Regions from separate parts of the Streptomyces sp. WG7 genome, predicted to be linked through region 1. Evidence: riboswitches for the same ligand, from Rfam matches in the RefSeq annotation. Region 1 holds a riboswitch; the other holds the start of a gene.
What was found. Region 1 has a riboswitch for thiamine pyrophosphate ahead of ACP4J0_RS20730 (thiamine ABC transporter substrate-binding protein). Riboswitches for the same ligand answer to the same signal wherever they lie in the genome.
Positions count from the first base shown of each region.

Region 1 (10,030 bases):
GCTGATGGCCGTCTCGGTGACGACCACGGCCCTGTCCGGCACGCTCGGCTCGGTGGTGGCCCTGCTCGTCTTCCTCCATCTGCGCGGCGACCTGGCCGGCCTGCCCTTCGGCGGCGTCACGGCCGACTCCCTCGCCGTCGGCCACCGCCTCCCCGGCCCGGCGGCACTGACCCTGCTGACCCTGGCACCGGCCGCGGCGTCGGCGGCGGTCGCGGTGACGCTGCGCCCCCGCGATCCCCGTTCCGCCCCGCCCGCCGGCTCACGCGGCTACGGCCGCTTCGGCGCGTACGGCTGGGGCACGGCCCGCGAGACCTTCGGGGCGTACGGCCGCTTCGGTGCCCGCTGGGCCGCGGCCCCGGCGGCAGGCGGACCCGCTCGGCCCGTCCGGCCCGCGGACAGTCGTCCCGCTGGGGCCGCACCCGTCCCGCCGGGAGGCGGCCTCCTGCCGACGCGGGCCGGTGCCACCCTCCCCCCAGCCACGACAGACACACCCCGGCCGGCGCCGGACGCCGCACCCGTCCCCACGACCGACACCGCCCCCGGCCCCACGACCGACACCGGCCCCGGCTCCACGACCGACGCCTCCCCCGACACCGCACCCACCGCCGCGACCGACACCGCGCCCGGCCCCGCGACCGCGACCGGCCTCCAGAACACCACCGCCCTCCCCTGGGGCATCGCCGTGCTCACCCTCGGCCTCGCCGTCGAGACCTACGCCGGCGGCACAGCCACCACCCCCGACACCGCCCCCTCCGCCGGCGTCCTCATCGGCTGGGCCGTCACCGCGCTGGGCCTCGCCCTGGCCGGCCCCGGCCTCACCCACCTGTGCGGCCGCCTGCTGCAGGCGGCCCGGCCCGGCGCCCTGCGCCTCCTGGCCGGCCGTGTCCTCATGGACGAGTCGAACCGCATCGGCCGCCCCCTCGGCGTCGTCTGCGCCGTGGCCTCCGCCGTCTACGTCGCCGCCACGCTGTACGACACCGGCGGGCCGGTCCTCGGCCCGCTGAGCGTCTTCGGCGCCCTCCTCGTGGCCGGCTGCACGGTGGCCACCCTCCTCACCGCGGCCGTCGAGGCCAAACACGCCCGCGCCGAGACCACGGACGCCCTGCTGCGGCTGGGCGCGCCCCCGGCGACGCTGCGCGCCGCCGCCGCCGTACGCGCCGCCGCCCTGTTCGCCCTTTTCGGCCCGCTGACCCTGATCGTCGCGGAGCTGGCGTCGCTGCCGCTGGCCCGCTGACCCCCGTACCGGCCCTGTACCGGCGCTGTACCGGCCCCCGCACGCACCCCGGTACGGACTCCCGTACGGACCCCGGAGAAAGTTCCAGGAAATCCGCGAACCGGCGATGAGTTCCGGGTGCCCTTGGCGTCTAACCCTTCGAACGGCATGACCACAGCAGTACACCGACGGGAGAGGCCCCCATGTACCAGCAGATGATCTTCGTGAACCTGGCCACCAACGACCTCGACGCCTCGAGGAAGTTCTTCACCGAGCTCGGTTACGAGATCAACGCCCAGTTCAGCGACGACACCACCGCTTCGATCCCGCTCAGCGAGACCATCGTCGTGATGGTGCACACTCCGCAGAAGTACCGCGAGTTCACGAAGAAGGAGATCGTGGACTCGACGAAGTCCAGCGAGGTGCTGATCGCACTGAGCGCCGAGAGCCGCGAGAAGGTCGACGAGCTGGTGGAGAAGGCGGTCGCGGCCGGCGGCTCGGTCTCCGGCGAGACCCAGGACCTCGGTTTCATGTACGGCCGCGCCTTCGACGACCTGGACGGCCACACCTTCGAGGTCGTGTGGATGGACCCGGCGGCGGTCCAGGGCTGATCCACCCGCGGGCCTGCCTGCGGGTGGGCCACCGGTGGCGGACCGGGAAGGCTTCCAGGGCACCGAAACGTCTCGGCGGTTAATGAGACGGCAAAGCCAACACCCTTGACGGGCCTATGCGTTGACACTGCTTATGAACCACTTATAAACCAGTGAGGCTCGTGGGTGTGCCGACGCCGCGTCATCACGCGTCAGCACCCACTTCACCCCCCGCATCAGCGCTCCCGTAAGGACAAACGTGGCAGTCCTGTCCCTCATCAGTCGCACGGCCTCACGCCGTAGCGTTCGCGCCCTCGGCGTCGCCTCCGCCTCGGTGGCCCTGGCGGTCGGCGCCGCCGGCAACGCCCTCGCCTGCGACATCAGCGAGTTCTCCGCCGCCGCCAAGTGCGAGGGCGACAAGGGTGTCATCACCGTCACCGACGTGGACCCCGCCGGCATCCCGGCCACCGTCACCGTCTACCTGCAGAACAAGGGCTCAGACGCCGAGAAGATCGGTGAGCAGGTGGTCAGGGGTTCGCGCGAAGGCAGCACCATCACGTTCGCCGCGGACTGGAAGCCGAACGCCGAGTACCGCATCCACGTCAGGGCCGAACAGTACGTCGACGAGGACATCAAGCCGAACCTCGTGACCCCGTCGACCCCCTGCAAGACGGAGGACACACCGTCCCCGACCCCGTCGGAGAGCTCCTCCACCCCGGCCGAGGAGACGGAGACGCCGGCCCCGGCACCGTCCACGTCGGCCCCGGAACCGGCGAAGAGCGAGAGCACCGCACCGGCGGCCGTGCCGAGCAACGCCCCGTCCCCGGCGGCCGGGGAGTCCAACCTCGCCGAGACCGGCGCCAACTCCAACACCGGCGTGATCGTCGGCATCGCGGCGGCCCTGGTCGCCGTCGGTGGCGGCGCGGTCTTCTTCGGCCTGCGCCGCCGTGGGGCGAACAGCAACCGCTGACGCCCCGCGCACCGGTACGCGACGGTGGCCGTCCCCGGCCGGGGGCGGGCCACCGTCGCGTCACATCAGGCGAACCTCGCCTTCTCCAGCCAGAGTTCCAGCAGCTCGCGGTCGCCGAGCACCTGGAGTCCGGGGGCGTCCACCGGGAGCCGGCGGTAGAAGGCCAGCAGCACGTCCGTGAGGGGCCCCCGCAGCGCCACGGTGGCCTTCTCGTGACCACGGCGCCAGGTGACGCCGTCCGCGGGAAGCTCGATGAACCATTCGGCGTCGAGGTCGGCACCGGTGTCGGTGGCGTGCAGGTGGATGCTCCGGCCCGGGGCCCGCAACGCCCTCGCCGGACCGTCCGGCAGAACCCGCTGTACGAACCGCACGATGTCCAGCCACTCGTCGATCGCGTCCGCCGCCACGTCGGCCGCGACGGGCTCGAACGAGCGGCCCGCCGCGAGTGCCGCGTCCGCCCCGTGGACGACGAGTTCGTGCGTCATCCGGCGGGCCCAGAAGCCCGCGGTGTGGTCCCCCGACCACGACCACGCCCGCCCCTCCGGCCCGGCCTCCCGCAGCGCGTGGACGACCGTCGCGGCGGACTCGGCCAGCCAGGACTCCAGGGCCGCCGCGTCCCCGCGGACGTCGGGCCCCGCGGCCCCGGGCGCCCGGTCGATCGCGACGTCCTCCTCCGCGCGGGTGCGGACGATCAGCTCCGTCCAGCGCAGGGCGCGGCCGACGTGCCGCACCAGGTCCTCCAGCGTCCAGTCCGGGCAGGTCGGAACAGTGGCGGACAGGTCGGCGCCGGAGGACAGCACGGACCCGAACCGGCCCGCCTGATGGGCGACTTCATCGCAGTAGCGGTCGTGTGCGAGACGCGTCATGCCCGTCACCCTACGAGGTGGGCGATCATCAGAGCACGACGATTTCCGCCACGTCGAACTCCACCCCCACCGCCTCCCCGACCTCCGGTGCCGCCCGCAGCGCGCACGCCGCCTCCAGGCGCGGCGCGTCCTCGGGCTGGAGGTGGACGGCGACGTGGGTACCGCGGAAGGTGCGGGCGGTGACCGTGCAGCGCAGGCCCGCGTCGGCGGACACCAGGCGGACCCCGGCGGGCCGCACGAGCAGGGTGCGCGTTCCCTGCGAGGCGTCCTCGGAGACCGGCACCTTGCCCCACGGGGTGCCGGCGACCTGCCCGGCCACGGTCGCCTCCACCACGTTGTCGAAACCGAGGAAGCGGGCCACGAACGCGTCGGCCGGCCGCTGCCACACCTCGAGGGGCGTCCCCGACTGGGCGATCCGCCCGTCCCGCATCACGACGACCCGGTCGGCGAGCGCGAAGGCCTCGCCCTGGTCGTGGGTCACGGCGAGCACGGTGGTGCCCAGCCGGCCGAACAGCTCGCGCAGTTCCACCACGAGCCGCTCCCGCAGCGAGCGGTCGAGCTGGCCGAGCGGCTCGTCCAGCATCAGCAGGCGGGGCCGTGGCGCGAGGGCGCGGGCCAGCGCCACCCGCTGCTGCTCACCGCCGGAGAGCGCGGCGACGGACCGGCGAGCGGCATCCGGCAGCCCGACCAGTTCCAGCAACTCCGCCACCCGCTCCCGCTGTCCGGTGCGGGAGGCGCCCCGCATCCGCGGTCCGAAGGCGACGTTCCCGGCCACGTCCCGCTGCGGGAACAGCTGGTGGTCCTGGAACATCAGCCCGACCCCACGCTTGTGCGCGGGCACCCCGGACTGGTCCCGCCCGTCGAGCGTCACCCGCCCCGCGTCCAGCGGCTGGAGCCCGGCGACCGCCCGCAGCAGCGTCGACTTGCCGCTGCCGCTGGGCCCGAGCACGCACACCACCTCGTGCTCGGCGACCTCCAGGTCGACGGCGTCGAGCACGGCCCGGCCGCCGAAACGGACCGTCGCGCCCTCAAGGCTCAGCAGCATCCCGAGAACCCCCGCATTCCTAGAACTCCCCGCTCCGGTCGGTCCGCAGCCGCTCCAGCACCACCAGGGCCACCGCGCACACCAGCATCAGAATCGTCGACAGGGCCATCGCCTGGCCGTAGTTCATGTCCCCGGGCCGCCCCAGCAGCCGTGCCACGGCCACCGGCAGCGTCGGGTTGTCGGGACGCGCGATGAACACGGTCGCCCCGAACTCCCCGAGCGACACCGCGAAGGCGAACCCGGCCGCGACCAGCAGCGCCCGCCGCACCATCGGCAGGTCGACCTCCCGCCACACCCGCCACGGCGACGCCCCGAGCACCGCCGCCGCCTCCCGCAGCCGTACGTCCACCGCCCGCAGCACCGGCAGCATGGTCCGTACGACGAACGGGACGCCGACCAGCGCCTGGGCGAGCGGCACGAGGATCCACGACGACCGCAGGTCCAGCGGGGGTTCGTCCAGGGCGATCAGGAACCCGAAGCCGACCGTCACGGCGGACACCCCGAGCGGCAGCATCAGCAGCGCGTCGAAGCCGCGTACGAAACGGCCCGCGTCGCGGCGGGTGAGCGCGGCGGCGGCCAGCGCGCCGATCACCACGGCGATGGCGGTGGCGGCGACGGCGTACTGGAGGGAGTTGCCGATCGCCTCGATCGGCGGGACGAGGAAGGCGCCGCCGTCCTCGTGGGTCAACGCGCGGTAGTAGCCGAAGCCGGGTGCGCCCAGGGACCGCTGGACCAGCACGGCGAGCGGGAGCACCAGCAGCACGGCGACGGTGACCAGGACCCCGGCCAGCAGCGCCCACTGCCCGGCCCCGCGCGGCCGGCGCGCGGTCGTGCCCGCGTCGACCAGCCGCAGGGCCGTCTCCCGCCGCCGTACCGTCCAGGCGTGTACGGCGAGGACGGCGGCCACCGCGGCGAACTGGACCAAGGTCAGGACGGCGGCCGTGGACAGGTCGAAGATCTGGGAGGTCTGCCGGTAGATCTCCACCTCCAGGGTGGAGAAGGCGGGGCCGCCGAGGATCTGGACGACGCCGAAGGAGGTGAAGGTGAACAGGAACACCATCAGCGCGGCGGCGGCCACGGCGGGCGCGAGCGCGGGCAGCGTCACCTGCCGCCAGGCTTTCGGCCGCGACGCACCGAGCATCCGCGCGGCCTCCTCCTGCCGCGGGTCGAGCTGCGCCCACAGACCGCCGACGGTGCGTACGACGACGGCGTAGTTGAAGAAGACGTGCGCGAGGAGGATCGCCCACACGGTGGTGTCCAGCCGCAGACCCCACAGCTCGTCGAGCAGCCCGCCGCGCCCGACCAGCGCCAGGAACGCCGTACCGACGACGACCGTGGGCAGTACGAACGGCACGGTGACCACGGCCCGCAGCACCTGCTTGCCGGGGAAGTCGAAGCGGGCGAAGACATACGCGCCGGGCAGGGCGATCAGCAGCGTGAGCGCGGTGGAGGCCAGCGCCTGCCAGGTGGTGAACCACAACACGTGCCGGACGTCGGACTGCGCGAGCACATCCGCGATCCGCCCGAACCGCCAGGATCCGTCGGTCTCCAGCCCGCGCGCGACGATCGCGACGACGGGGTAGGCGAAGAACACCGCGAAGAACGCGACGGGCCCGGCCATCAAGGCCAGCCGCGCCGCGTTCCCCGTGCGACGCCGGCGCTCGGCTACTTGAGTACGAGTGAGGTCCACGACTTGACCCACTGGTCGCGGTTGGCGGCGATCTTCGCCGGTTCCATGGTCTGCGGGTCCTCGGCCTGCGGCCCGAACTTCCGGAACGCCTCGGGGATCTGCGTCCCCTCCCGCACCGGGTAGACGAACATGTTCAGCGGCATGTCGTCCTGGAACTCCTTGCCGATCAGGAAGTCGAGGAGTGCCTTGCCGCCCTCGGGGTTCCCGGCGTTGCTCAGCAGACCCGCGTACTCGACCTGGCGGAAGCAGGTGCCGGTGGCGACGCCCGTCGGCGCGGTGGCCGGCTGCGGGTCGGCGTAGATGACCTCGGCGGGCGGGGACGAGGCGTAGGAGACGACGAGCGGACGGTCGCCCTTGGCCTTCTTGCCGCCGGACGAACCGGAGAACTCCTCGTTGTACGCCTGCTCCCAGCTGTCGACGACCTTGACGCCGTTCGCCTTCAGCTTCTTCCAGTAGTCCTGCCATCCCTCGTCGCCGTACTTCGCGGCGGTGCCGAGGAGGAAGCCGAGCCCGGGCGAGGAACTGCCCGCGTTCTCGGTGACGAGCAGGTCCTTGTACTCGGGCTTGATCAGGTCGTCGAAGGAGTCCGGCGGCGTCAGCCCGTGCTCGCTGAAGTACGCCTTGTCGAAGTTGACGCAGACGTCCCCGGTGTCGACGGGCGTGACCCGGTGCTTGTCCTGGTCGGTCCGGTACTCGGGGAGGACGAGGTCGGACCCCTTCGCCTCGTACGGCTGGAACAGCCCGTTGTCGAGCGCCCGGGACAGCAGCGTGTTGTCGACGCCGAAGAAGACGTCGCCCTGCGGGTTGTCCTTGGTGAGGATGGCCTTGTTGACGGCCTGCCCGGCGTCCCCGTCCTCCAGGACCCGGACCTTGTAGCCCGAGCTCTTCTCGAAGGCGGCGATGACGTCCTTCGACGCGGCCCACGAGTCGTGGCTGACGAGGGTCACGGTCCTGGAGTCGCCGGATCCCCGGCCGTCGTCGTCGGCCGACGATCCGCAGGCGGCCAGACCGCCGGCCATGCCGAGCCCGAGGGCCAGGGCGGTGGCCTTCCTGGTGATGCTCACTGAATTCCTCCTGGGTGACCAGGAGAAGACGCGGCCCCGCCCGGAACCCCTGGCGAGGGTCCCGGGCAGGGCGCAACAGCTCGAGTGGTGACCGATCTCCCTACCCAGAATGACCTGGGCCAGGTTCGGAGGGTCTGCGGCCGGTGCCGCACTCTCAGCGCTGTGGCGCTCCCCTGTCGGAATATGAAGATGTACTTCCGTTTGAACTTCTGTACGGACTTCTGCATGAAACGTCGTACGACGATGTACGACGCCGGTCAGGTTACCGCTCGCTCGCGGCGAGCTGACCACACGCCCCGTCGATCTCCTGACCACGGGTGTCCCGGATCGTCACCGGCACACCGTGCGCCGCGATCGCCTCCACGAACGCCTTCTCGTCCTCGGGCCGCGACGCGGTCCACTTCGAGCCGGGCGTCGGGTTGAGCGGGATGAGGTTGACGTGCACGGGCCTGCCCTTGAGCAGCCGCCCGAGCCGGTCGCCGCGCCACGCCTGGTCGTTGATGTCCCGGATCAGCGCGTACTCGATCGACAGCCGGCGCCCGGACGTGGCCGCGTACTCGAACCCGGCGTCCAGCACCTCACGCACCTTCCAGCGCGTGTTGACGGGGACGAGGGTGTCCCGCAGCTCGTCGTCGGGCGCGTGCAGCGAGATGGCGAGGCGGCACTTGAAGCCCTCGCCGGTGAAGCGGTGGATGGCCGGGACGAGACCGACCGTGGAGACGGTGATGCCGCGCTGGGAGAGGCCCAGTCCGTCGGGCTCGGGGTCGGTGAGGCGGCGGATGGAACCGACGACGCGGTTGTAGTTGGCGAGGGGCTCGCCCATGCCCATGAACACGATGTTGCTGAGCCGGGCCGGTCCCCCCGGGACCTCGCCGTCCCGCAGCGCCCGCATGCCGTCCACGATCTGGTGCACGATCTCGGCGGTGGACAGGTTCCGGTCCAGGCCCGCCTGCCCCGTGGCGCAGAACGGGCAGTTCATGCCGCAGCCCGCCTGGGAACTGATGCACATGGTCACCCGGTCCGGGTAGCGCATGAGGACGGACTCGACGAGCGTCCCGTCGAACAGCTTCCACAGCGTCTTGCGCGTGGTGCCCTGGTCGGTCGACAGATGCCGCACGACCGTCATCAGCTCGGGCAGCAGGGCCTCCTGGAGCCCCTGGCGCGAGCCGGCCGGGATGTCGGTCCACTGCTCGGGGTCGTGCGCGTACCGCGCGAAGTAGTGCTGCGAGAGCTGCTTGGCGCGGAACGGCTTCTCGCCGATCGCGGCGACGGCCTCCTTGCGCTCGGCGGGCGTGAGGTCGGCGAGGTGCCGCGGTGGCCGCTTCGCTCCGCGGGGTGCGGCGAAGGTGAGCTCACCTGGGGCTGGACGGGCCACGGTCGGACAACTCCTCAAAACGACAGGCCTCGGCGAATCCCCGCTCACGCGGGGACGACGGCAGCCATGCCGAAGCCAGGAGACCTCACCGGACTGTCCCCGCGTCGGCGGGGACACACGAAAGGGCCCGCAGCAGCGCGGGCCCTTCCAGACTACCTGAAGCGTGTCAACCCGATCCGACGAAGATCACCAGCAGCAGCCACACCACCGGCGCCGTGGGCAGCAGCGAGTCCAGGCGGTCCATGATGCCGCCGTGGCCCGGGAGCAGCGTGCCCATGTCCTTGATGCCGAGGTCCCGCTTGATCATGGACTCGCCGAGGTCGCCCAGCGTGGCGCTGACGGCGACCGCGAGGCCGAGCAGCAGACCCTGCCACCAGGTGCCGCCGTCGATCACGAACTGCATGCACAGCGCGCCGGCCGCCATCGCGAACGCCACCGCTCCGAGCAGGCCCTCCCGGGTCTTGCCGGGGCTGATGCGCGGGGCGAGCTTGGTCCTGCCGAAGCGCCAGCCGACGGCATAGGCGCCGGTGTCGCTGACGACCGTCAGCACCAGGAAGACCAGCACGCGCCGCGCGCCGTCGTCGGCCATGAGCATCATCGTGACGAACGTCGCCAGGAAGGGCACGTAGAACGCCGCGAAGAGGCCCGCGGTGACGTCCTTGAGGTACCCCTCCGGCGGCTCGGTCATCCGCCACACGAGGACCGCGAGGGCGGTGAGCGCCATGGCGACCCACGCGCCTTCGGCGCCCCGCACATACCCGGCGACCACCATCGCCGCGCCACCGACCGCGAGCGGCACGAGGGGCGCCTTGATGCCCTTGCGCTCCTGGAGCCGCTTGGTCAGCTCCCACAGGCCCACCACGACGGCGACCGCGACCACGCCGACGAAGACGGCCTTGACGACGAACAGCGAGGCGACGATCACCGCGCCGAGCCCGAGGCCGACCCCTATCGCGGCACCCAGGTCGCGCCCCGCGCTCTTCTTCTGCGGCTGGGGCCGGTGCTGCGCCGGCTGGGGGGCGTCGGGCATGGGCTCCGGATTCTGCGGCACCGCCGCATACGGCTGCGCCGACGGATTCTCGCCGCGATACGGATCGTCGCGGAACGGCTCGTCTCGGAACAAGGGGCCGCTCAGCCGAGCGGCCCCTTGTTCGTCATCCTGGTCTCCGCCGTGTTCGGGTACGTCGGGCACGATGGGCATGGGGCGAGTCTGCTGC
Region 1 is NZ_JBNGGE010000020.1:50,010-60,039, forward strand. It holds gene ACP4J0_RS20700 (hypothetical protein) at 1-1,234, shown strand, start outside; gene ACP4J0_RS20705 (VOC family protein) at 1,417-1,824, shown strand; gene ACP4J0_RS20710 (LAETG motif-containing sortase-dependent surface protein) at 2,063-2,773, shown strand; gene ACP4J0_RS20715 (maleylpyruvate isomerase family mycothiol-dependent enzyme) at 2,839-3,639, opposite strand; gene ACP4J0_RS20720 (ABC transporter ATP-binding protein) at 3,668-4,684, opposite strand; gene ACP4J0_RS20725 (ABC transporter permease) at 4,704-6,305, opposite strand; gene ACP4J0_RS20730 (thiamine ABC transporter substrate-binding protein) at 6,350-7,438, opposite strand; TPP riboswitch at 7,518-7,623, opposite strand; gene rlmN (23S rRNA (adenine(2503)-C(2))-methyltransferase RlmN) at 7,701-8,813, opposite strand; gene ACP4J0_RS20740 (phosphatidate cytidylyltransferase) at 8,980-10,030, opposite strand, start outside.

Region 2 (10,030 bases), on a different contig from region 1:
CACGCCGTCCTGGACGGCGGCAGCGGCGGCCTCGGACTCGGCGTGCGTGGAACGGCCGACGAGGACGTCGTCGCCGAGGATCGCCCGGGCGGCGGGCACCGGAAGGTCGCCCTGCCCGAGGTGCAGCACGTCGGCGCGGGCCGCGTGGGCGACGTCCGCCCGGTCGTTCACCGCGAGGAGCTTGCCGTGGCGGGCGCAGGCGTCGGCGAAGACCTCGAGGTGTTCCAGCTCCTCCCCGGCCTCCATGCCCTTGTCGCGCAGCTGCACGATGTCGACGCCGCCGGCCAGCACCGCGTCCAGGAACTCGGGCAGGTCGCCCTGGTCGCGGCGGGCGTCCGTGCACAGGTAGAGCCTGGCGTCGGCGAGCCGGGCGCGGGCGGTGGCGTCGGTGTCGGGCATGCGGGTTCCCCCAGGTCGGCAGGTCGGTGGCGTGGGCCACGTGGGCCGCACGGCTCTGGCACACGGGCCGCGGTGGCGACGCGGCCCGTGCGGAGAACAGGTGCTCGGGCAGCACGCGGCCCGGGCGCGAACGGATGCACGGCAGCACACGGCCCGTGCGTTGAACGGATACTCGGGCAGCACACGGCCCGTGCGTCGAACGGTACTGCGGGCGGCACGCGGCCCGTGGGGCACGGGGCGTGCCGGGCCACGGCCCCGGCGTGCGGGCCGCGTGCCGGCACGCCGGGCAGCGGGTGTCAGGTCAGACGGCGAGCGCCTGGGCGCGGCGCTTCACCTCCGTGCCGCGGTTCTCGCTCAGCGCCTGCGCGGGGGTGCCGGGCAGGGTCTCGTCGGGCGTGAAGAGCCACTCCAGCATCTCCTCGGCCGTGAAACCGTCGTCCCGCAGCAGCGTCAGGGTCCCGACCAGGCCCTTGACGACCTTGTCCTCGTCGATGAAGGCCGCGGGGATGTGCAGCGCGCGGTTCTCACCGCGGCGTACGGCGATGAGCTGGCCTTCCTTGATCAGCTGGCGTACGCGGGTCACCTCGACACCGAGCATCTCGGCGATGTCGGGGACGGTGAGCCAGGCAGGCACGAGAGCATCGATCTTTGCGTCAATCTCGGTCACAGCTCCAGCCTGCCATCTGGCACTGACAGTCGGAAACCGGACCCGTCCGACCCCGGCCGGCGAACCGGGCCGACGCCCCGGACCGACGCCTCGGACCGGCGAACCGGGCCGGCGAACCGGACCGGGAGCGCGGACGGCGGGAGAACCCGGACGGGCGGCCTACGCCGTCGCCGCCTTGAGCGGCCTCGCCGGATCGGCCAGCAGCCGCGGGTCCATCGTCGTGCCCGCCTGGATCAGGCGTTTGCCCTGGGCGAGGTCCCGGGGGCGGCCCACCGCCAGCAGGGCGACCAGGCGGTCCTCGCGCAGCCAGCAGACCGTCCAGGCGGGCCCCGAGGGGTCCCCGCGCCACAGGGTGCGGTCGGCGGCCGTGTGGTGACCGGCGTACTGGACGAAGCGGCCGAACTGCTCGGACCAGAAGTACGGCACCGGGTCGTAGGCCGCCGGGGGCTCGTCGGTGGCGGCGCCGACGATGTTGGCGGCGACCGTGCGCGGGCCCTGGAGGGCGTTGTCCCAGTGGTGCACGAGCAGCCGCTCGCCGTAGCGGCGGGAGGGGAAGGAGGCGCAGTCGCCGACCGCGTAGACGTCCGGCGCCGAAGTGCGCAGACGGTCGTCGGCCAGAACCTCCCCGTGCGCGCCGAGGCCGATCCCGGAGCCGGCGAGCCACGTGGTGGCGGGCCGGGCGCCGATGCCGACGACGACCGCGCCCGCGGGCAGCCGTGAGCCGTCGTCGAGGACCACCTGGCCGGGCTCCCCGGGGGCACCGGGCTCGACGCGCTCCACGCGCGCGTGCGTGCGCAGTACGGCGCCCGCACCGGCGTACCAGTCCGCCATCCTCGCGGCGACCTCGTCGGGCAGCACACCGGCGAGGGGCCGGTCGGCGGCCTCCACGACGGTCACCGCGCAGCCCGCCTCACGCGCGGCGGTGGCGAACTCGGCGCCGATCCAGCCCGCGCCGACGACCACGATGTCGTGCTGCCGGGCGAGCACCGGGCGCAGCCGTTCGGCGTCGTCCAGGGTGCGCAGCAGGTGCACGCCGGGCACGCCCTCCGCGCCGGGGAGCCGGATCGGTTCGGCGCCGGTCGCGAGGACGAGGACGTCGTACGGCACGGGCCCCGCGGAGGTGTCGAGGACGTGCGCTCCGGGGCGGACGCCCAGGGCCTCGCAGCCGAGCCGCAGGGTGATGCCGAGCGCCTCGAAGTCGACGTCGAAGGCGGAGCCCTCGGCCGTGCCGAGCAGGACGGCCTTGGACAACGGGGGGCGGTCGTACGGCTGGTGCGGCTCCGCGCCGATCAGCGTCACGGCGCCGGTGAAGCCCTGCTCCCGCAGGGCGACGGCGGTCTGCACCCCCGCCATGCCCGCGCCCACGACGACCACGCGGCGCTCCGCGTCCGCTCCCCGTTCCCGGGTCTGCTCCTGCGTCTGCTCGCTCACCTGATCACCTTAGACACCCGGCGGCTCGCCGGTCAGTGCCCGTGCGCGGTGACCTGCTCCACAACGCTCGTCCCGCTGCCCCGCTGCGACTCCCACTCCCAGGTCTCCTCCAGGCGCACCCGCCCGTCCGGCAGCTCGACGACGGTCGACACGCAGTGGCCCGACGACGTGCTGCCGTCGGTCTTGAGCTGCACGTAACGGAAGTCGAGACGGTCGCCCTCCCTGCTTCCCACCAGGCGGCCGCGGACGACGTCGCCGCCCGCGTACTCGGCCCATACGGCGCCGTCCTCCTCGTGATACGTGAAGCGGGTACGCGTGCCCACCTGGCCGGGCGCCTGGTCGGCGACGGGGGCGAGGACGAGACCGTCGAGTGAACGTGCCATGGGAGGAGGCTCCCTTACGAGTGCGGTGCGCTGCGGGCTAGGGTGGCCAACGTAAAGCACTCGCGGGAGCCCGGACGCACCGGGCTGAGAGGGAGGCTGGCGGCCTCCGACCGTACGAACCTGATCCGGGTCATGCCGGCGAAGGGAGGGGCTGGACGCCCATGTCGTCTCCGCCACACACGTCTCCGCCACACACGTCGTCACGCACCCCCGACGTCCTCGTCGTCGGGGGCGGGATCATCGGCCTGGTCACGGCCTGGCGGGCCGCGCAGCGCGGGCTCGTCACGGCGCTCGTGGACCCGGAACCGGGCGGTGGGGCCGCCCAGGTGGCGGCCGGGATGCTGGCCGCCGTCACGGAACTGCACTACGGCGAGCAGACGCTGCTCGCCCTGAACCTCGCCTCCGCCCGCCGGTACCCGGACTTCGCGGCGGAGCTGGCCGACCTCACCGGCCACGACCTCGGTTACCGCAGGTGCGGCACCCTCGCCGTCGCCCTGGACGCCGACGACCGCGCCCACCTGCGGGAACTGCACGCGCTCCAGCAGCGCTCGGGCCTGGAGTCCGAGTGGCTGCCGGGGCGCGAGTGCCGGCGTCTGGAGCCGATGCTCGCGCCCGGTGTGCGCGGCGGGCTCCGGGTGGACGGCGACCATCAGATCGACCCCCGGCGCCTCGCCGGCGCGCTCGTGGCCGCCTGCGAACGCGCGGGCGTCGTCTTCCACCGGGTGTGGGCCGACCGGCTCACCGTCGGACGCGGCGGCGCACGCGCCACGGGCGTCGTCACGGCGGACGGCACCGCGCTGGAGGCCGGGCGGGTGGTGCTGGCCGGGGGCAGCATGAGCGGGCGGCTCACGGGCGTACCGGACGACGTGCTGCCGCCGGTGCGGCCGGTGAAGGGGCAGGTGCTGCGGCTGACGATGCCGCGGACGCACGGGCCGCTGCTGAACCGGACGGTGCGCGCCGTGGTGCGCGGCAACCACGTCTACCTGGTGCCCCGGGAGAGCGGCGAGCTGGTCGTCGGCGCCACCAGTGAGGAACTGGGCTGGGACACGACGGTCACCGCGGGCGGCGTGTACGAGCTGCTGCGCGACGCCCACGAGCTGGTACCCGGCATCACCGAGCTGCCCCTGGCGGAGACCCGGGCGGGTCTGCGCCCCGGCTCCCCGGACAACGCCCCGCTGCTCGGCCCGACCGCCCTGGACGGCCTGCTGCTGGCCACCGGCCACCACCGCAACGGTGTCCTGCTCACCCCGGTCACCGGCGACGTCATGGCGGACGTCCTGACCACCGGGGAGCTGCCGGCCGAGGCCCGCCCCTTCACCCCCCGGCGCTTCGGCGCCGCCCCCGCACTCCCGGAACTCTCGGAGCAGCCCGCATGAACATCTCCGTCAACGGCGAGCCGCGCGAGGTGGCTCCCGGCACCGCCCTGGACACCCTGGTGGGGACGCTCACCGCGGCGCCGTCCGGGGTGGCCGCCGCCCTCAACGAAACCGTCGTCCCGCGCGCGCGGTGGTCCGCCACCTCGCTGGCCGACGGCGACCGCGTCGAAGTCCTCACCGCCGTCCAAGGAGGCTGACCATGGCCGACGATCCGTTTGTCCTCGGCGGTACGGCCTACGGGTCCCGCCTGATCATGGGCACCGGCGGGGCGCCCAGCCTCGACGTCCTGGAGCGGGCGCTGGTGGCGTCCGGGACGGAGCTGACGACCGTCGCGATGCGGCGGGTGAACGCCTCGGTGCACGGGTCCGTGCTGTCGGTGCTGGAGAAGCTCGGCATCCGGGTGCTGCCGAACACGGCCGGCTGCTTCACCGCCGGGGAGGCCGTCCTCACCGCCCGGCTCGCGCGCGAGGCCCTCGGCACGGACCTGGTCAAGCTGGAGGTCATCGCCGACGAGCGCACCCTGCTGCCCGACCCGATCGAGCTCCTGGACGCGGCGGAGACGCTGGTCGACGACGGGTTCACGGTGCTGCCGTACACGAACGACGACCCGGTCCTCGCACGCAAGCTGGAGGACGTCGGGTGCGCCGCGATCATGCCGCTCGGCTCGCCGATCGGGTCGGGGCTCGGCATCCGCAACCCGCACAACTTCGAGCTGATCGTGGAGCACGCGCGCGTGCCGGTGATTCTGGACGCGGGGGCCGGTACGGCGTCGGACGTGGCGCTCGCGATGGAGCTGGGGTGCGCGGGTGTGATGCTCGCCTCGGCGGTGACGCGGGCGCAGGAGCCGGTGCTGATGGCGGAGGGGATGCGGTGCGCGGTGGAGGCCGGGCGGTTGGCCCGGCGGGCCGGGCGGATCCCGCGGCGGCGTTTCGCGCAGGCGTCGTCTCCCTCGGAGGGCCTGGCCGTCCTGGACCCTGAGCGGCCCGCTTTCCAGTGACCCGGCGCTGACCTGCCGTTTCGTCTCCGTCCGGCGCACCACCCGTTTCCCGTCGCGCAAGGGCGGGGGGTTCCGGCCTCGGGGTCCGTCGCCGTCCGGGGCCTGCCGTGCGCGGGCATGGGCCCGGCTCCGCGTCGGGCACGTCACAGATGGGCTGCAGTACCGCCCCCGCTGCTCGGCGGCGGCGCCGGGTGTCCGTGGTGACTCGTAGACTCGCCTGCGTGGACACGACCCTTCAGGACCCTCTCGTCGGGCAGGTGCTCGACGGCCGGTACCGCGTCGAGGCGCGGATCGCGGTGGGCGGGATGGCCACGGTCTACCGGGCCGTGGACACCCGCCTGGACCGCGTGCTCGCGCTGAAGGTGATGCACCCGACGCTCGCGGCCGACGCCACCTTCGTGGAGCGGTTCATCCGCGAGGCGAAGTCGGTGGCCCGCCTCGACCACCCCAACGTCGTACAGGTATTCGACCAAGGGGCCGAGGGAGCGTACGTCTACCTGGCCATGGAGTACATCGCCGGCTGCACCCTGCGCGACGTGCTGCGCGAGCGCGGGGCGCTGCGGCCGCGGGCCGCGCTGGACATCCTGGAGCCGGTGCTGGCCGCGCTGGGCGCCGCGCACCGGGCCGGGTTCGTGCACCGGGACATGAAGCCGGAGAACGTGCTGATAGGGGACGACGGCCGGGTCAAGGTCGCCGACTTCGGACTGGTCCGGGCCGTCGACACGGTCACCAGCACCACCGGAGCCGTCCTCGGCACCGTCTCCTACCTGGCGCCCGAGCAGATCGAGCACGGCGCCGCCGATCCGAGGGTCGACGTGTACGCGTGCGGCGTGGTGCTGCACGAGATGCTGACCGGCGCCAAGCCTCACGAGGGGGATTCCCCCGCCCAGGTGCTCTACAAGCATCTGCACGAGGACGTGCCGCCGCCGTCGGCCGCCGTGCCGGGGATGGCCTACGAGCTGGACGAGCTGGTCGCCTCGGCGACCGCCCGCAACCCGGAGATCCGTCCGCACGACGCCGTGGCCCTGCTCTCGCAGACCCGCCAGGCCCGCGGGGCGCTGAGCGGGGACCAGCTGGACGCGGTGCCGCCGCAGGCGCTCACCGGGGAGCACGACAACGCCGAGGACCGCACGAGCGTGATCCCCCGCGCGCTGACCCTGCCCCGGCCGCTCCCCGTCAACGAGGACGAGGGCGACGGCACGGACGGCGCGTTCCCCGCGGACGGGGTGAACCGCACCAGTCGGCTGGCGGCTCCCGAGCCGGCCCCGCCCCGGCGCCGGCGGCCGCAGCTGCGGCGCGGCCCGATGGCGGTCGTCGTGGCCGTCCTGCTGGTGCTCGGCGTCGGCACGGGTGTCTGGTACATCAACTCCGGCCAGTTCACCAAGGTGCCCGCGCTGCTGTCCAAGACCGAGGCGCAGGCCCGGGACCGGCTGGACGAGGCGGGCCTGGACGTGGGCAAGGTCGAGCACGCCTACAGCGACACCGTGGAGCGCGGCAAGGTCATCAGCTCCGATCCCGGGGTGGGCGCCCGCATCCGCAAGAACGACTCGGTGTCGTTCACGGTCTCCGACGGCCCCGACACCGTGAAGCTGCCGGACGTCGAGGGCTACAAGCTGGACCGGGCGCGGACCGTGCTGAAGGACGAGGGGCTGGAGCCGGGCATGGTGACCCGGGCGTTCAGCGAGGAGGTGCCGAAGGGCTTCGTGATCTCCACGAAGCCGAGGACGGGCACCACGGTGCGCGCCGGCTCCGCGGTCGCCCTGGTCGTCAGCAAGGGCAGCCCGATCGACGTCCCGGACGTCACCGGCGACGACCTGGCCGACGCGAGGGCCGAGCTGACCGAGGCCGGGCTGAAGGTGAAGGTCGCCGACGAGCAGGTGAACTCCGAGCACGACAAGGGCCGGGTCGCCCGTCAGACGCCGGGTTCCGGCAGTCGGGCCGCCGAGGGCGACACGGTGACCCTCACGGTCTCCAAGGGCCCCGAGATGATCGAGGTCCCGGACGTGGTCGGCGACAGCGTGGGCGACGCCAAGCGGACGCTGAAGGACGCGGGCTTCGACGTCGAGGAGGACCGCGGTCTGCTCGGACTGTTCGGCGACACCGTGAAGGAGCAGTCCGTGGAGGGCGGGGACACGGCGCCCAAGGGCTCCACCATCAAGATCACCATCAGGTGACGGCTCTCACGGTCCGGACGGGCGGGAGCGCGTGACACCCTGAATGGGTGAACAGTCAACAGTCCGCCCCCTCCCCCGCCTCCGGCCTCCCCCGCAACCCCGTCGGCGGCCACGTCCCCGTGGCCGGCGGCCTGCACTCCGTGGGCCTGTCCTACGCCCGTGAGCTGAAGGCGGAGGCCGTGCAGGTCTTCGTCGCCAACCCGCGCGGCTGGGCCACCCCGGCGGGCAACCCGAAGCAGGACGAGGCGTTCCGGGAGGCCTGCGCGGCCGGGTCGATCCCGGCCTATGTGCACGCGCCCTACCTGATCAACTTCGGTTCGCACACCGAGGCGACGGTGGAGCGGTCGGTGGACTCGCTGCGGCACTCGCTGCGGCGCGGGCGGGCGATCGGGGCGCTCGGCGTGGTCGTGCACACCGGCAGCGCGACCGGCGGACGGGACCGGGCGGTGGCGCTGAAGCAGGTACGGGAGTACATGCTTCCGCTGCTCGACGAGCTCACCCACGACGACGACCCGCACCTGCTCCTGGAGTCGACCGCCGGACAGGGCGCCTCCCTGTGCTCGCGGACCTGGGACTTCGGGCCGTACTTCGAGGCGCTGGACGCCCACCCGAGGCTCGGGGTGTGCCTGGACACGTGCCACATCTTCGCGGCGGGGCACGACCTGACCGGCCCGTCGGGCATGCACCAGACCCTGGACCTGCTGGTGGACACGGTCGGCGAGGGCCGGCTCAGGCTGATCCACGCCAACGACTCCAAGGACGTGGCGGGGGCGCACAAGGACCGGCACGAGAACATCGGCTCCGGCCACATCGGCGAGGACCCGTTCCGGGCGCTGATGACCCACCCCGCGACCGAGGGCGTGCCGCTGGTCATCGAGACCCCGGGCGGCAAGGAGGGGCACGCGGCGGACGTGGAGCGGCTGAAGAAGCTGCGCGACGGCTGATCCCCCGCGAACGCCGGTCAGAGCTCGGGGCCGTCCCCGGGCTCCTCCTGGTAGGAGTAGCGCTGCTCCTGCCACGGATCGCCGATGTTGTGGTAACCGCGCTCCTCCCAGAAGCCGCGGCGGTCGGCGGTCATGTACTCGATGCCGCGGACCCACTTGGGGCCCTTCCAGGCGTACAGGTGCGGGACGACCAGCCGGAGCGGGAAGCCGTGCTCGGCGGTGAGCAGCTCGCCGTCCTTGTGGGTGGCGAAGAGGGTGCGTTCGGCGGCGAAGTCGGACAGCCGCAGGTTGGAGCTGAAGCCGTACTCGGCCCACACCATCACATGGGTGACGGCGGGCGCCGGCGGGGCGAGCTCCAGGATCGCGGCGGCCGGAACGCCGCCCCACTCGGAGCCGAGCATGCTGAACTTGGTGACGCAGTGCAGGTCGGCGACGACCGTGGTGTACGGGAGGGCCGTGAACTCCTCGTGCGTCCAGCCCTGCTTCTCACCGTCGGCGGTGGCGCCGAAGACCCGGAACTCCCAGCGCTCCGGGCGGAACTTGGGGACGGGCCCGTAGTGCGTGACCGGCCAGCCGCGCTGCAGTCGCTGCCCCGGTGGGAGCTCGAACCGCGATGCTCCTTCCGCACCGCCTTCTCCCGATTCGCTTCCCGCCGGCTGACCCATGCCTCCATCCTGACAGACCTGGACCGATGCCCCCGACCCGCCCTCCGCACATTCGGGCAAACAGGAACAGATTCCACTAAGCCTGTACTTACTTACTAAGTCGAGACTTACTGGACGATCTTCGGTGCCGGTGCAATCATGCGGCGCAACACGCCAGTTCCCGTTCGAAGGAGCGTCAAGCGATGCAGGGCGACCCCGAGGTCATCGAGTTCCTCAATGAGCAGCTGACCGCCGAGCTCACGGCGATCAACCAGTACTTCCTGCACGCGAAGCTGCAGGACCACAAGGGCTGGACCAAGCTCGCGAAGTACACGCGCGCGGAGTCCTTCGACGAGATGCGTCACGCCGAGGTGCTCACCGACCGCATCCTGCTCCTGGACGGCCTGCCGAACTACCAGCGGCTCTTCCACGTGCGGGTCGGCCAGAGCGTGACCGAGATGTTCCAGGCCGACCGGGAGATCGAGGTCGAGGCGATCGACCGGCTGCGCCGGGGCGTCGAGGTGATGCGGGCCAAGAACGACATCACGTCGGCCAACGTCTTCGAGGCGATCCTCGCCGACGAGGAGCACCACATCGACTACCTGGACACCCAGCTGGAGCTGATCGAGAAGCTGGGCGAGTCGCTCTACCTGTCGACGGTCATCGAGCAGTCCCAGCCGGACGCGTCGGGTCCCGGCTCGCTCTAGCTAGGCCGCGTCCGGGAGCTCCGCCAGGACCGGTCCGCCCTGGTCGGCCAGCTGCCGGCGGGGGCAGGCACCACGGCCGAGCAGCGCCTGGATGCGCCGTACGCAGCCGCCGCAGTCGGTGCCCGCCTTGCAGGCGGAGGCGATCTGCCGGGGCGTGCAGGCGCCGGCTTCCGCGTGGCTCTTCACCTGTTCCTCGGTGACACCGAAGCAGCTGCAGACGAACACGCGGTTCACCTCCCGGGCGGGGTACAAGGTCGTGCCGGACCGGTGAGCGGAGGGCCCGACTCGGTGAGGCAAACCTAACCTTA
Region 2 is NZ_JBNGGE010000007.1:199,982-210,011, forward strand. It holds gene thiE (thiamine phosphate synthase) at 1-399, opposite strand, end outside; gene ACP4J0_RS10745 (Rv2175c family DNA-binding protein) at 701-1,066, opposite strand; gene ACP4J0_RS10750 (NAD(P)/FAD-dependent oxidoreductase) at 1,226-2,440, opposite strand; gene ACP4J0_RS10755 (hypothetical protein) at 2,530-2,880, opposite strand; TPP riboswitch at 2,933-3,044, shown strand; gene thiO (glycine oxidase ThiO) at 3,042-4,256, shown strand; gene thiS (sulfur carrier protein ThiS) at 4,253-4,453, shown strand; gene ACP4J0_RS10770 (thiazole synthase) at 4,456-5,253, shown strand; gene pknB (Stk1 family PASTA domain-containing Ser/Thr kinase) at 5,475-7,427, shown strand; gene ACP4J0_RS10780 (deoxyribonuclease IV) at 7,475-8,371, shown strand; gene ACP4J0_RS10785 (sulfite oxidase-like oxidoreductase) at 8,389-9,036, opposite strand; gene bfr (bacterioferritin) at 9,219-9,722, shown strand; gene ACP4J0_RS10795 ((2Fe-2S)-binding protein) at 9,723-9,956, opposite strand.
Region 2: it holds a riboswitch for thiamine pyrophosphate, as region 1 does, so the genes downstream of both, thiO (glycine oxidase ThiO) here and ACP4J0_RS20730 (thiamine ABC transporter substrate-binding protein) in region 1, are expected to answer to the same signal.